DNA from 2 places in the Pseudoduganella aquatica genome. Region 2 is predicted to be linked to the other one. Evidence: predicted binding sites of a transcription regulator. Region 2 holds the regulator's gene; the other holds the start of a gene.
What was found. The regulator LexA, encoded in region 2, represses DNA repair genes until DNA is damaged. The targets are predictions, from matches to a motif close to ACTGTATNNNNATACAGT.

Region 1 (5,249 bases), 1.6 Mb from region 2:
CCGGCAGCGGCATGCAGCTGGACCGCTTCAACCAGCTGTTCCTGCTGGCTCAGATGCAGGGCAAGCGTCAGCCAGCCGACTGGGCGGCATTCGTGGCCGACATCCTCGATAGCCAGAGCCAGCGTCTTCAGAAGGAAGGCAAAGCGCTCGACAGCGAAGCGCAGCAGGCCGAATTGCAACGCTTGGCCGGCATCTTTGCCGAGCAAGTCCTGCCACTGCTGAAAGCGCTGGGCATCGCCGCCTGAAGCACGGCCAAGTAAAAAAAACCCCGCCCGGCGCAAACCGGGCGGGGTTTTTTATTCCCGATGGGGCATCAGGCTTTCGCTTCGCCGCCCAGGGCTTCGACCACGTCGGCCATCATCTTGCTCAGCTCGCCGGTCATCAGCATGAAGTCGCCGTCGAAGCGCTCGTCGTCGTTGCGGGTGCTCGATTCGGTTTCCTTCAGCACGTCCAGCGGCTTGATGCCTTTCAGCGCCAGCGACTCGGTCAGCGTGAAGGAGATCTTGCTTTCCCAGGTCATGGCCAGGCGGGTGCACTGCTTGCCGGCGGCGATGTGGCGGCGCACTTCGTCCGCTTCCAGCGTGTGGCGCACGTAGCGCACGGCGGCCTTGCTCTCGCCGGTGGCGCGCAGCTCGGTGTCCATGTCGACCGTGAAGCCGGACGGGGAATCGTCGGCCTGCAGCCATTCGGTCATCACGCCCACCGGCGAGCGCTGCACGCGCAGGCTTTCCAGCGGCATGCGGTCGACCGCCTTCAGCAGCAGCTTGATCACTTCGTCGGCCTTGGCCGGGCTGGCGGCGTCCACCACCAGCCAGCCGTTGACCGGGTCGATCCAGGTCCATACATTGCCGCGGATCGAGAAGGCGCGCGGCAGCAGCTCGTCGGCCACGCGTTCCTTCAGTTCTTTCATGGCTTTCTTGCCGGGAGCGAAACCTTGCGCTTCTTCCATCTCGGCGGCGCGGGCCTTGGCCACCTGGTTGATCACGGTGGCCGGCAGCAGCTTTTTCTCGGTGCCCAGCAGGATCAGCATCTGATTGTTCACCACGTGCACCAGGCCGCCGTTCGGGCGCGGCTTGTCCCAGCCCTGGCGCAGCAATTCATTGCTGCTGGCCGGCGAAAAAGCGTTGGTGCTCAGCGCTGCTTCGAGTTGTTCAGGAGTAAATGCCCAGGGCGCGGGCAGACGGTAGATTTGCAGATTCTTGAACCACATATTTGAGTTTGCCTTTGTTCAACTAAATTCTGGGGGAACGACATTTTACACGCGCGCGTTACAGGTCCGCGAAAAGTTCGCCCTGCCTGGGCCGGGGTGTTGCGGATAGGTCCAGTCCGGGGTCGTCCATGCTGGACAGCGCGCTGATTTTCACCCCCAGCAGGCGCAGGCGCTGGTCCAGCGGCACCCGCCGCAGGCATTCCCCGGCGGCGCGCCGGATGGCGGCCGCGTCGGCCGTGGGCAGCGGCAGCGTCACGTCGCGCGTGGCGCGGCTGAAATCCGAATAGCGCAGCTTGATGCCCACCGTGCGGCCCACGTAGCGCTTGCGCGCCAGGTCCTCGCCCAGGCGCTGGCACAGCCGGGTGAAGATTTCCGACAGCGCCACCCGGTCGTGCTTCGCGTGCAGGTCGCGCTCGAAGGTGGTTTCGCGGCTGATGGACTTGGGCTCGTGGCTGGTGACCACGGCGCGCTCGTCCTGCCCGTGCGCCACGCGCTTGAGCCAGCTGGCGTAGTTCAGGCCGAAGTGCTCCTGCAGCAGCGCCTCGTCGGCGGCGGCCACCTGGCCCACCGTGGTGATGCCGAGCGCGGCCAGCTTGGCGTCCGCCTTGGGGCCGATGCCGTTTACCTTGCGCACCGCCAGCGGCCAGACCCGGCTGGGGATGTCCTCGTACGACACGATGGTCACCCCGTCCGGCTTGTCCAGTTCGGAGCAGATCTTGGCCAGCAGCTTGTTGGGCGCCACGCCGATCGAGCAGGACAGCCCGGTGGCGTCGCGCACCGCCTGCTTGATGCGCAGCGCCAGCGCGCGCGTCTCCTCCGGGTGCTCGCTCAGGTCGATGTAGATTTCATCGATGCCGCGATCTTCGATATGGGGCGCGATCTCGGCCACGGCGGCCTTGAACAGGCGCGACAGGCGGCGGTAGGAATCGAAGTCGGTCGGCAGCAGCACCGCGTCCGGCGCCAGCGCGGCCGCCTTCATGGTGCCCATGGCGGAAAACACGCCCAGCGCGCGCGCCTCGTAGGTGGAGGTGGTGACCACGCCACGGCCCACGTAGTCGCGCAGGCGCGAAAACTGGCGCGTGCCGTCCGGCAGCAGCACCGGCTGGTGGCGCGCGCCGCCGCCTATCACCACGGCCTGCCCGCGCAGTTCCGGATAGCGCAGCAGCTCCACGGACGCGTAGAAGGCGTCCATGTCGAGGTGGGCAATGCGGCGCGTTTCGGCCATGGCGGAACGGGACAGATATAACGATACTGTAATTATATACAGTATCCAGCGCCATTGCCACAGCGGCCGGGTTCGTGTTCTCATGGGGTTCTCTTGCCAACTTTCCAAAAGGGCTGGACCACATGAAACGTACTCTGCTGTTACTGACCCTGGCGCTGCTGCCCTTCCTTTCCCGCGCCGCCGATACGGCGGACCGGCAGGCGGTAGAACGAGCGGTGCTGGACTATATCGAATCGCAGCACAAGGCGGACCCGGCGTTGATGGCGCGCGGCCTGGACGAGCAGCTGGCCAAGCGCACCTACTGGCAGGCGGCGGACGGGACGGAATTCGTCATGCAGACGGACTATGCGACCATGCTGAAAGTGGCCAGGACCTTTAACAAGGACGGCAATAAATTCCCGCAGCCGCCACGCGTGGAAATCAAGATCCTGGACATCGACAAGCGGGTCGCCACCGTGAAGCTGACCGCCGACGAGTGGATAGACTATATGCACCTGTACAAGAACCAGCGCAGCGAATGGAAGATCATCAACGTGCTGTGGCAGTACCACGATGAAAAGCGGCAGACCAGCCGCAAATAAGGCAAATGCACTAGATTCGTGACGGGCGCCGCACGCAGGCCAGCACCAGCACGCCGCCCGCCGCCAGGCTGGCGGCCACCAGGTAGATGCCGATGGCGGGGCTGCCGGTGGCGTCCTTCACCGCGCCCACCAGGTAGGGGCTGGCGAAGCCGGCCAGGTTGCCCACCGAGTTGATCAGCGCAATGCCGGCCGCCGCCGCCGCGCCGCCCAGCATGCCGGTGGGCAGGCTCCAGAAAATGGGGAAGGTGCTCAGGATGCCGGCCGTGGCCAGGCTCAGCGCCAGCAGGGCCGGCAGCGTGTCGTGGCCGTACCAGGTGCACAGCGCCAGACCGGCCGCGCCCAGGAAGGCGGCGATGGCGGCGTGCCAGCGGCGCTCGCCGCTGCGGTCCGAATGGCGCGCGGCCAGCACCATGGCCACCGCCGCCACGCCATAGGGGACGGCGGTGAGCAGGCCGATCTGGAACACGTCCTGCACGCCGGTGTTGCGCACCAGCTGCGGCAGCCAGAAGCTCACGCCGTACAAGCCCATCACGAACAGAAAGTACACCAGCGCCAGCAGCCACACGGCGCCGCTGGCGAACAGCCGGCGCAGCGGCAAGTGCTGCCGTTCGCCGCCGTCCGCCGCGACGGCCGCTTCCAGGTATTGCTTCTCGCCTTCGCTGAGCCAGCGCGCGCCGCGGATGCCGTCGTCCAGGTAGAACAGCGTCCACACGCCCAGCAGCACCGAGGGCACGCCTTCGAGCAGGAACAGCCACTGCCAGCCTTTCAGGCCGAGGTCGCCGTCGAAGGCGCGCATGATCCAGCCCGACAGCGGCCCGCCCACCACGCCCGCCACCGCCACCCCGCTCATGAACAGCGCCAAGATGCGGGCACGGCGGCCGGCCGGATACCAGTAGGTCAGGTAGAGGATGATGCCGGGGAAGAAGCCGGCCTCCGCCACGCCCAGCAGGAAGCGCAGCACGTAGAAGCTGGCCGGCGTGGCGGCGAACATCAGCGCGGCCGAGATCAGGCCCCAGCTGACCATGATGCGGGCGATCCAGATGCGCGCGCCCACCTTCGCCATCAGCAGGTTGGACGGCACCTCGAACAGGAAGTAGCCGATGAAGAAGATGCCGGCGCCCAGGCCGTACACGGTGTCCGAATACTGCAGGTCGGCCTGCATGCCCAGCTTGGCGAAGCCGACGTTCACGCGGTCCAGGTAGGCGGCCACGTAGCACAGGAACAGGAAGGGGATCAGGCGGCGGCTGATCTTGCCGTACAGGGTGTCGGGGTTGATTTTATCCATGAGCAATGATTGCATACTGCGGGCCATTTCGCGATATTGCAGCAAGTCAGCGTGGCGCTGTTGTGCCTGCTTCCGGTCTAGCATCGGCATGCCGGACGTCCGTCCGGCGCCAACTCCATCCGCTACGAGGCTGACCATGCAACTATCAAAAAGATTGCTGCTGCTATTGCTTTGCCCCATGCTGTCCGCGCCCGCGCTGGCCGCCGCGCCGCACTACAAATTCACCCTGCTCGGCAGCGGCAACACCAGCACCACCCGCATCAACAACGACGGCCTGGTGGTGGGCGTGCTGCAGGACCCCGTCGACAATACGCTGCGCAGCTATCTGTGGAAGGAAGGCGCCTACACCATGCTGGACACGCCCATCAACCGCGTGGGCGCCATCAGCGCCGACGGCAAGATCGCCGGCGAGGTCATCGACTTCAGCCCCGAAAGCTACCTGGCGCGGCCGGCCGTGTACGCCAGCGGCGCCACCACCATGGTGCCGGCGCCGATCGCGCCGCTGGACAAATACAACTACCTGAGCGGCATCAACAATGCAGGCAAGGTGGCGGGCACCCAGTACATCAACAGCGAAGGCTATGCCTACACCTCGTTCAACGGCGTCACCACGCTGCTGGGCGCGCTGGGCGGCACCCACAGCTACGTCGGCGGCATGAACGAGGCCGGCGTGGTGGCGGGCTCGGCGCAAGTGGCCAACGGCGACTTCCACCTGTTCCGCCACGACGGCAGCGGCATGGTGGACTTGGGCGCCCTCAGCGACGGCCGCTATATCAACGCCAACGACATCAACGACGCCGGCGTGGTGGTCGGCTCCGACGAGGTGGGCGAGGGTTCGGCCGCACACTACCGCGCCATTATTTACCAGGACGGCGTGATGCAGCCCCTGGGCACCTTCGCGCCCGGCCTGAACAGCTGGGCCATGGCCGTCAACAATGCGGGCCAGGT
Region 2 (5,249 bases):
GGGCTTCGGCGCGATGGCTCTTGGCCGCGTCTTCACGTTGTACCGATTTCATCATCGGCGAAGGAGCGGTTTCCGCTTTCTTCATTTTCACGGTCAGGTGACGCAGAACAGCATCATTGAATTTGAATGCGGTTTCCAGCTCGACCAGGGTCTCGTTGTCGCACTCGATGTTCATGCAGATGTAGTGTGCTTTAGCCAGTTTCTGGATCGAGTAAGCCATTTGACGGCGGCCCCAATCTTCCACGCGATGTACATTACCGCCGCGCGAGGTCACGCTGGCTTTGTAACGTTCGATCATCGCGGGCACTTGCTCGCTTTGGTCCGGATGGACGATAAATACGATTTCATAGTGACGCATGAAAACTCCCTTAAGGACTGTGAATATAGCCCACCCCGGCGTCAAGACGGGTGTGGGAAGAGGTAAGCCCGCGACTATAGCGCCTTTCCGCTGAAAAATCAAGCAGCCGCCCAGCTTGCGCTTGCGCAAGGCCGGCAGCCCCGGCGACAGGCATGCTGACCCCATGAGCCCAGCCACCGACGACTACGACACGCCCTGGAAAAACGCCGTGATGGCGTATTTCCGCGAATTCATGGCGTTCTTCTTCCCGCGCGTCCATGACGCCATCGACTGGCGCCGGGATTACAGCTTCCTTGACCAGGAGCTGGCCCAGGTGGTGCGCGACGCCAGGCTCGGCAAGCGCAGGATAGACAAACTGGTGCGCGTCACCGGCAAGGACGGCGATGCCAGGCTGCTCTACCTGCACCTGGCGATCCAGCGCGCCAGGGAAAAAGACTTCGCCGAACGCATCTTTACCTACTACTACCGCCTCTACGACCGTTTCCGCTGCCCGATCGCGACGCTGGTGGTACTGGCCGACCCGTCCCCCTCTTGGCGGCCGGACTGCTTCCAATGCGAACTGTTCGGCTGCGAAGCCGCCATATATTTCCCCACAGTCAAATTGCTGGACTTCTGGCCGCATCTGGACCGGCTACTGGCCAGCAACAACGCTTTCGCCCTGCTGACCGCCGCCCACCTGATGACGCTGCGCACCCGCCACGAGCCCAGGAAACGCTTCGAATCCAAGGCAATGCTGACCTCATTAATGTATGCGCGGCATTGGGACCCGCAACGCATACTCGATCTTTTCAATGTACTAGACTGGATGATGAAGATCCCCGGCGACTTGCAAGACCAGCTGGCCGTGCGGATTGACGAACTCAACAGGAGCAAGGAAATGCCGTTCGAGAACCTTATGATACGCATGGCCAAAGACCGGGCCCGCAAAGAAGGCTTGGAGGAAGGCAGAGAAGTGGGTTTGCAGGAAGGCCGGGAGGTGGGTTTGCAGGAGGGTCGGGAGGTGGGTTTGCAGGAGGGTCGGGAGGAAGGCCGCGAGGAAGGCCGGCGCGCCGTGGTGCGCAAGCTGCTGCAGCTGCGTTTCGGGCCACTTTCCGCCAGTGCCGAACTGCGCATCTCCCACGCCAAACCGGAAGAATTGAATACTTGGGAAGACAAAATACTGCAGGCAGGCTCGCTGGAGGAGGTCATCGGGCCGATTGCATGAAAATATTTCGCACATATCAACAAAATCCCTTGCATTAGCTCGCGCACTGTACAAAAATACAGTCTGTCTATATCCACAGCTCTCAGAGCTAACGCACCATGATCAAGCTCACCGCACGCCAGGAACAAATTCTCAATCTGATCAAGGATGCCATCGACAATACCGGCTTCCCTCCCACCCGCGCCGAAATCGCCAACGAGCTGGGCTTCAAATCGGCCAACGCCGCCGAGGAACACCTGCAGGCCCTGGCGCGCAAGGGCGCCATCGAGATCGCCGCCGGCACCTCGCGCGGCATTCGCCTGCTGGGTGCGCACGCCGAATCGGCCGCCACCAAACTGGCGCACGCCGCCGCTGCCGCCGCATCCAATATGATGTCGCTGCCGCTGATCGGCCGCGTGGCCGCCGGCTCGCCCATCCTGGCCCAGGAAAACCTGGAAACCAGCTACAGCGTAGACCCTTCCCTGTTCTCAGCCAAGCCCGACTACCTGCTGAAAGTGCGCGGCGAGTCGATGCGCGACATCGGCATCATGGACGGCGACCTGCTGGCCGTCAAAAAGGTGGACAGCGCCAAGAACGGCCAGATCGTGGTGGCCCGCATCGGCAACGAAGTCACGGTCAAGCGCTACAAGAAGACCGGTTCGACCGTCGAACTGTTCCCTGAAAACCCGGATTTCAAAGTGATCACCGTTGATCCGGAAGCGGAGGAGTTCGCACTGGAAGGCCTGGCGGTCGGCCTGCTCCGCAGCTGGCATTAACCGGCGGACGGCAGCATGGCGAGCTTCAAGCTTTACGGCAATTGCGAGTCCGGCCACAGCTACAAGGTCAAGCTGGCCATGGAAGTGGCCGGCGTGCCGCATGAGTACGAGGAAATCGATCTGCGCCTGGAGCGCGCCGCGCGCCCCGAGCCTTTCCGCAGCCTGGCCAAATATGGCGAGGTGCCGCTGCTGGTGCATGGGGACCGCGCCTATGTGCAGTCCAACGCCATCCTGCTGCACCTGGCGGAACATCTGAAAGCCTACGGCGGTGAAACGCAGCAGCGCCTGGAGCGCGTGCGCGAGTGGCTGTTCTGGGAAGCGAACCGCATCGGTTTCTCCATGGCGCACCTGCGCTACGGCCAGAAGTTCGATCCCGAGGCTTACGCAGGCACCGTGCTGCCCTGGTTCCGCAACCGTTTCAACGCGGACATCGAGCGCCTGGACAATGAACTGGCCGACGGCCGCGCCTTCCTGCTCGATGACAGCGTCAGCATGGCGGACTTTTCCATCTGCGGTTATTTGTACTGGCCCGAACAGGCCAATGTGAACTACCCGCCGCGCGTACAGGCCTGGCTGGACCGCATCGCGGCCCTGCCCGGCTGGCGCCATCCTTATCAGATGGAAGGCGCGCAGCCCTGGTAAGCATGGCGGGTTACGGCGTTCCGCCTAACCCGTCCTACCAGTCCAGCCCCGCAACGTAGGGCGGGCTAGGTGCGCAGCACCGTAACCCGCCGCCTTAGCAGGCCTCCAGCGCGCAGCTGAAATCTTCCAGCAAATCGGCCGTATCCTCGATGCCGACGGACACGCGTATCAGCGACTCCGCGATGCCCATCGACGCGCGGCGTTCCGCACCCATCTCGTAGAAAATGGTGTGCGCCACCGGAATGATCAGCGTGCGCGTATCGCCCAGGTTGGAGGCCGGAATCGCCAGCCTCAGTCGGTTCAGGAAATCGAAGCAGTCGATGCCGTCCTTCAGCTCAAAGCTCAGCAGCGAACCGTGCGCGCGGAACAGTGCCGAGGCAATGGCGTACTGCGGGTGCGACTGAAGACCCGGGTAGTACACCGCCGCCACGCGCTCGTCCGCTTCCAGCAACTCGGCCAGCGCCTTGGCGTTGGCGCAGGTGCGCTCCATGCGCAGCGCCAGCGTCTCCGCGCCCACGGCGATGTGGTGCGCCGCTTCCGGTCCCAGCGAGGCGCCGAAGTCGCGCAAGCCCTTGGCGCGGATCTGCGTGATGCCCCACTGCGCCGGCGCCGCCTTCTTGTAGTTCTCGAAAATATTCGGGAACTGCGTCCAGTCGTAGGCGCCGGTGTCGGTCAGGCTGCCGCCCAGCGCGTTGCCGTGGCCGCCGATCGACTTGGTCAGCGCATTGATCACCAGGCCCGCGCCCACCGTCTTCGGCTGGAACAGGTAGGGCGTGGTCATGGTGTTGTCCACGATGTAGAGGATGCCGCGCTCCTTGCACAGCTCGCCGATGCGCTTCAGGTCCGCCACCTGCGTGCGCGGATTGGCGATGGTCTCGACGAAGACGATGCGGGTGTTCGGCTGAATGGCCGCAGCCACATAGTCCACGTCGGTCGCATCCACGAAATCAACCGCCACGCCCTGCCCCGCCACCGTCTGCCACAGCGAGTTGGTGTTACCGAACAGGAAGGACGACGAGACCACATGGTCGCCTGCGCGCAGCAGCGCCTGGAACACGGCGCCGATGGCGCCCATGCCGGTGGCGAAGCACAAGGTGGCCACGCCCTGCTCCATCTTGTTCACTTTGTCTTCCAGCGCGGACACGGTGGGATTGCCCTGGCGGCCGTAGCGGAAGCCCGGCTCCTTGCCCTGGAATACCGAGGCCAGCTGGCGCGCGTCGCCGTAGCCGAAGGCCACCGAGGTGTGCACCGGCTTGTGCAGCGAACCGTGCTCGATGCCCTTCTGGCGGTCGTTGTGCAGGATGGTGGTGGTGAAACCGTAATTTTTCTTTTCTGTCATGATCTCAAGTCAAAAAAAAGCCCGGCGCGCTTGGCGGCCGGGCTGGGACATCACCCTTCGGTGGTGGCCGCGTTCAAATTCAGCTGCGTCCGGCCCGCATCCTCCGCGGCCGCCGGCTTTTTCGGATGGTGGCGGTTGTATTCCAGCTTGTCCAGGTAGTCGGGCGACACGTCGCCGGTCACGTAGATGCCGTCGAAGCACGACGCCTCGAACTTGGTCAGCTTGGGATTGACGTCGGTGATGGACTGCTTCAGCGCGTCGATGTCCTGGTACACCAGGTAGTCGGCCGTGATTTCCTTGCACACTTCTTCCGTCGTGCGGCCATAGGCGATCAGCTCGTCGCGCGTCGGCATGTCGATACCGTACACGTTAGGGTAGATCACCGGCGGCGCGGCGGAAGCGAAGATCACCTTCTTGGCGCCGGAGTCGCGCGCCATCTGCACGATCTCGCGCGAGGTGGTGCCGCGCACGATGGAGTCGTCCACCAGCAGCACGTTCTTGCCCTTGAATTCGTGCGGAATCGCGTTCAGCTTCTGGCGCACGGACTTCTTGCGCGCGGCCTGGCCCGGCATGATGAAGGTGCGGCCGATGTAGCGGTTCTTGATAAAGCCTTCGCGGTATTCCACGCCCAGGCGCAGCGCCAGCTGGATGGCGGCCGGACGCGACGAGTCGGGAATCGGCATGACCACGTCGATTTCGCCGTCCGGGATTTCGCGCTTGATCTTGTCGGCCAGGTACTCGCCCATTTTCAAACGGGTGGCGTACACCGAGGCGCCGTCGATGACGGAATCCGGACGGGCCAGGTAGACGAATTCGAACACGCAGGGATTGAGCTGCGGGTTGTCGGCGCACTGGCGCGCGTGCAGCTTCTTGTCGGCGTCGATGAAGATGGCTTCGCCCGGTTCCACGTCGCGCACGAAGCGGAAGCCCATGCCTTCCAGCGCCACCGAT

Region 1: a site for LexA is predicted at 2,461-2,478, ahead of dinB (DNA polymerase IV). Genes of this name have one in related genera too.

Annotation. Positions count from the first base shown of each region.
Region 1 covers NZ_CP086370.1:142,495-147,743, forward strand. The annotation lists gene KT882_RS00485 (class I SAM-dependent methyltransferase) at 1-245, shown strand, start outside; gene KT882_RS00490 (recombination-associated protein RdgC) at 314-1,210, opposite strand; gene dinB (DNA polymerase IV) at 1,269-2,435, opposite strand; gene KT882_RS00500 (nuclear transport factor 2 family protein) at 2,558-3,016, shown strand; gene KT882_RS00505 (MFS transporter) at 3,027-4,301, opposite strand; gene KT882_RS00510 (PEP-CTERM sorting domain-containing protein) at 4,438-5,249, shown strand, end outside.
Region 2 covers NZ_CP086370.1:5,415,174-5,420,422, forward strand. The annotation lists gene rpsF (30S ribosomal protein S6) at 1-358, opposite strand, end outside; gene KT882_RS24185 (RpnC/YadD family protein) at 522-1,562, shown strand; gene lexA (transcriptional repressor LexA) at 1,661-2,317, shown strand; gene KT882_RS24195 (glutathione S-transferase family protein) at 2,333-2,959, shown strand; gene KT882_RS24200 (cystathionine gamma-synthase family protein) at 3,054-4,298, opposite strand; gene purF (amidophosphoribosyltransferase) at 4,349-5,249, opposite strand, start outside.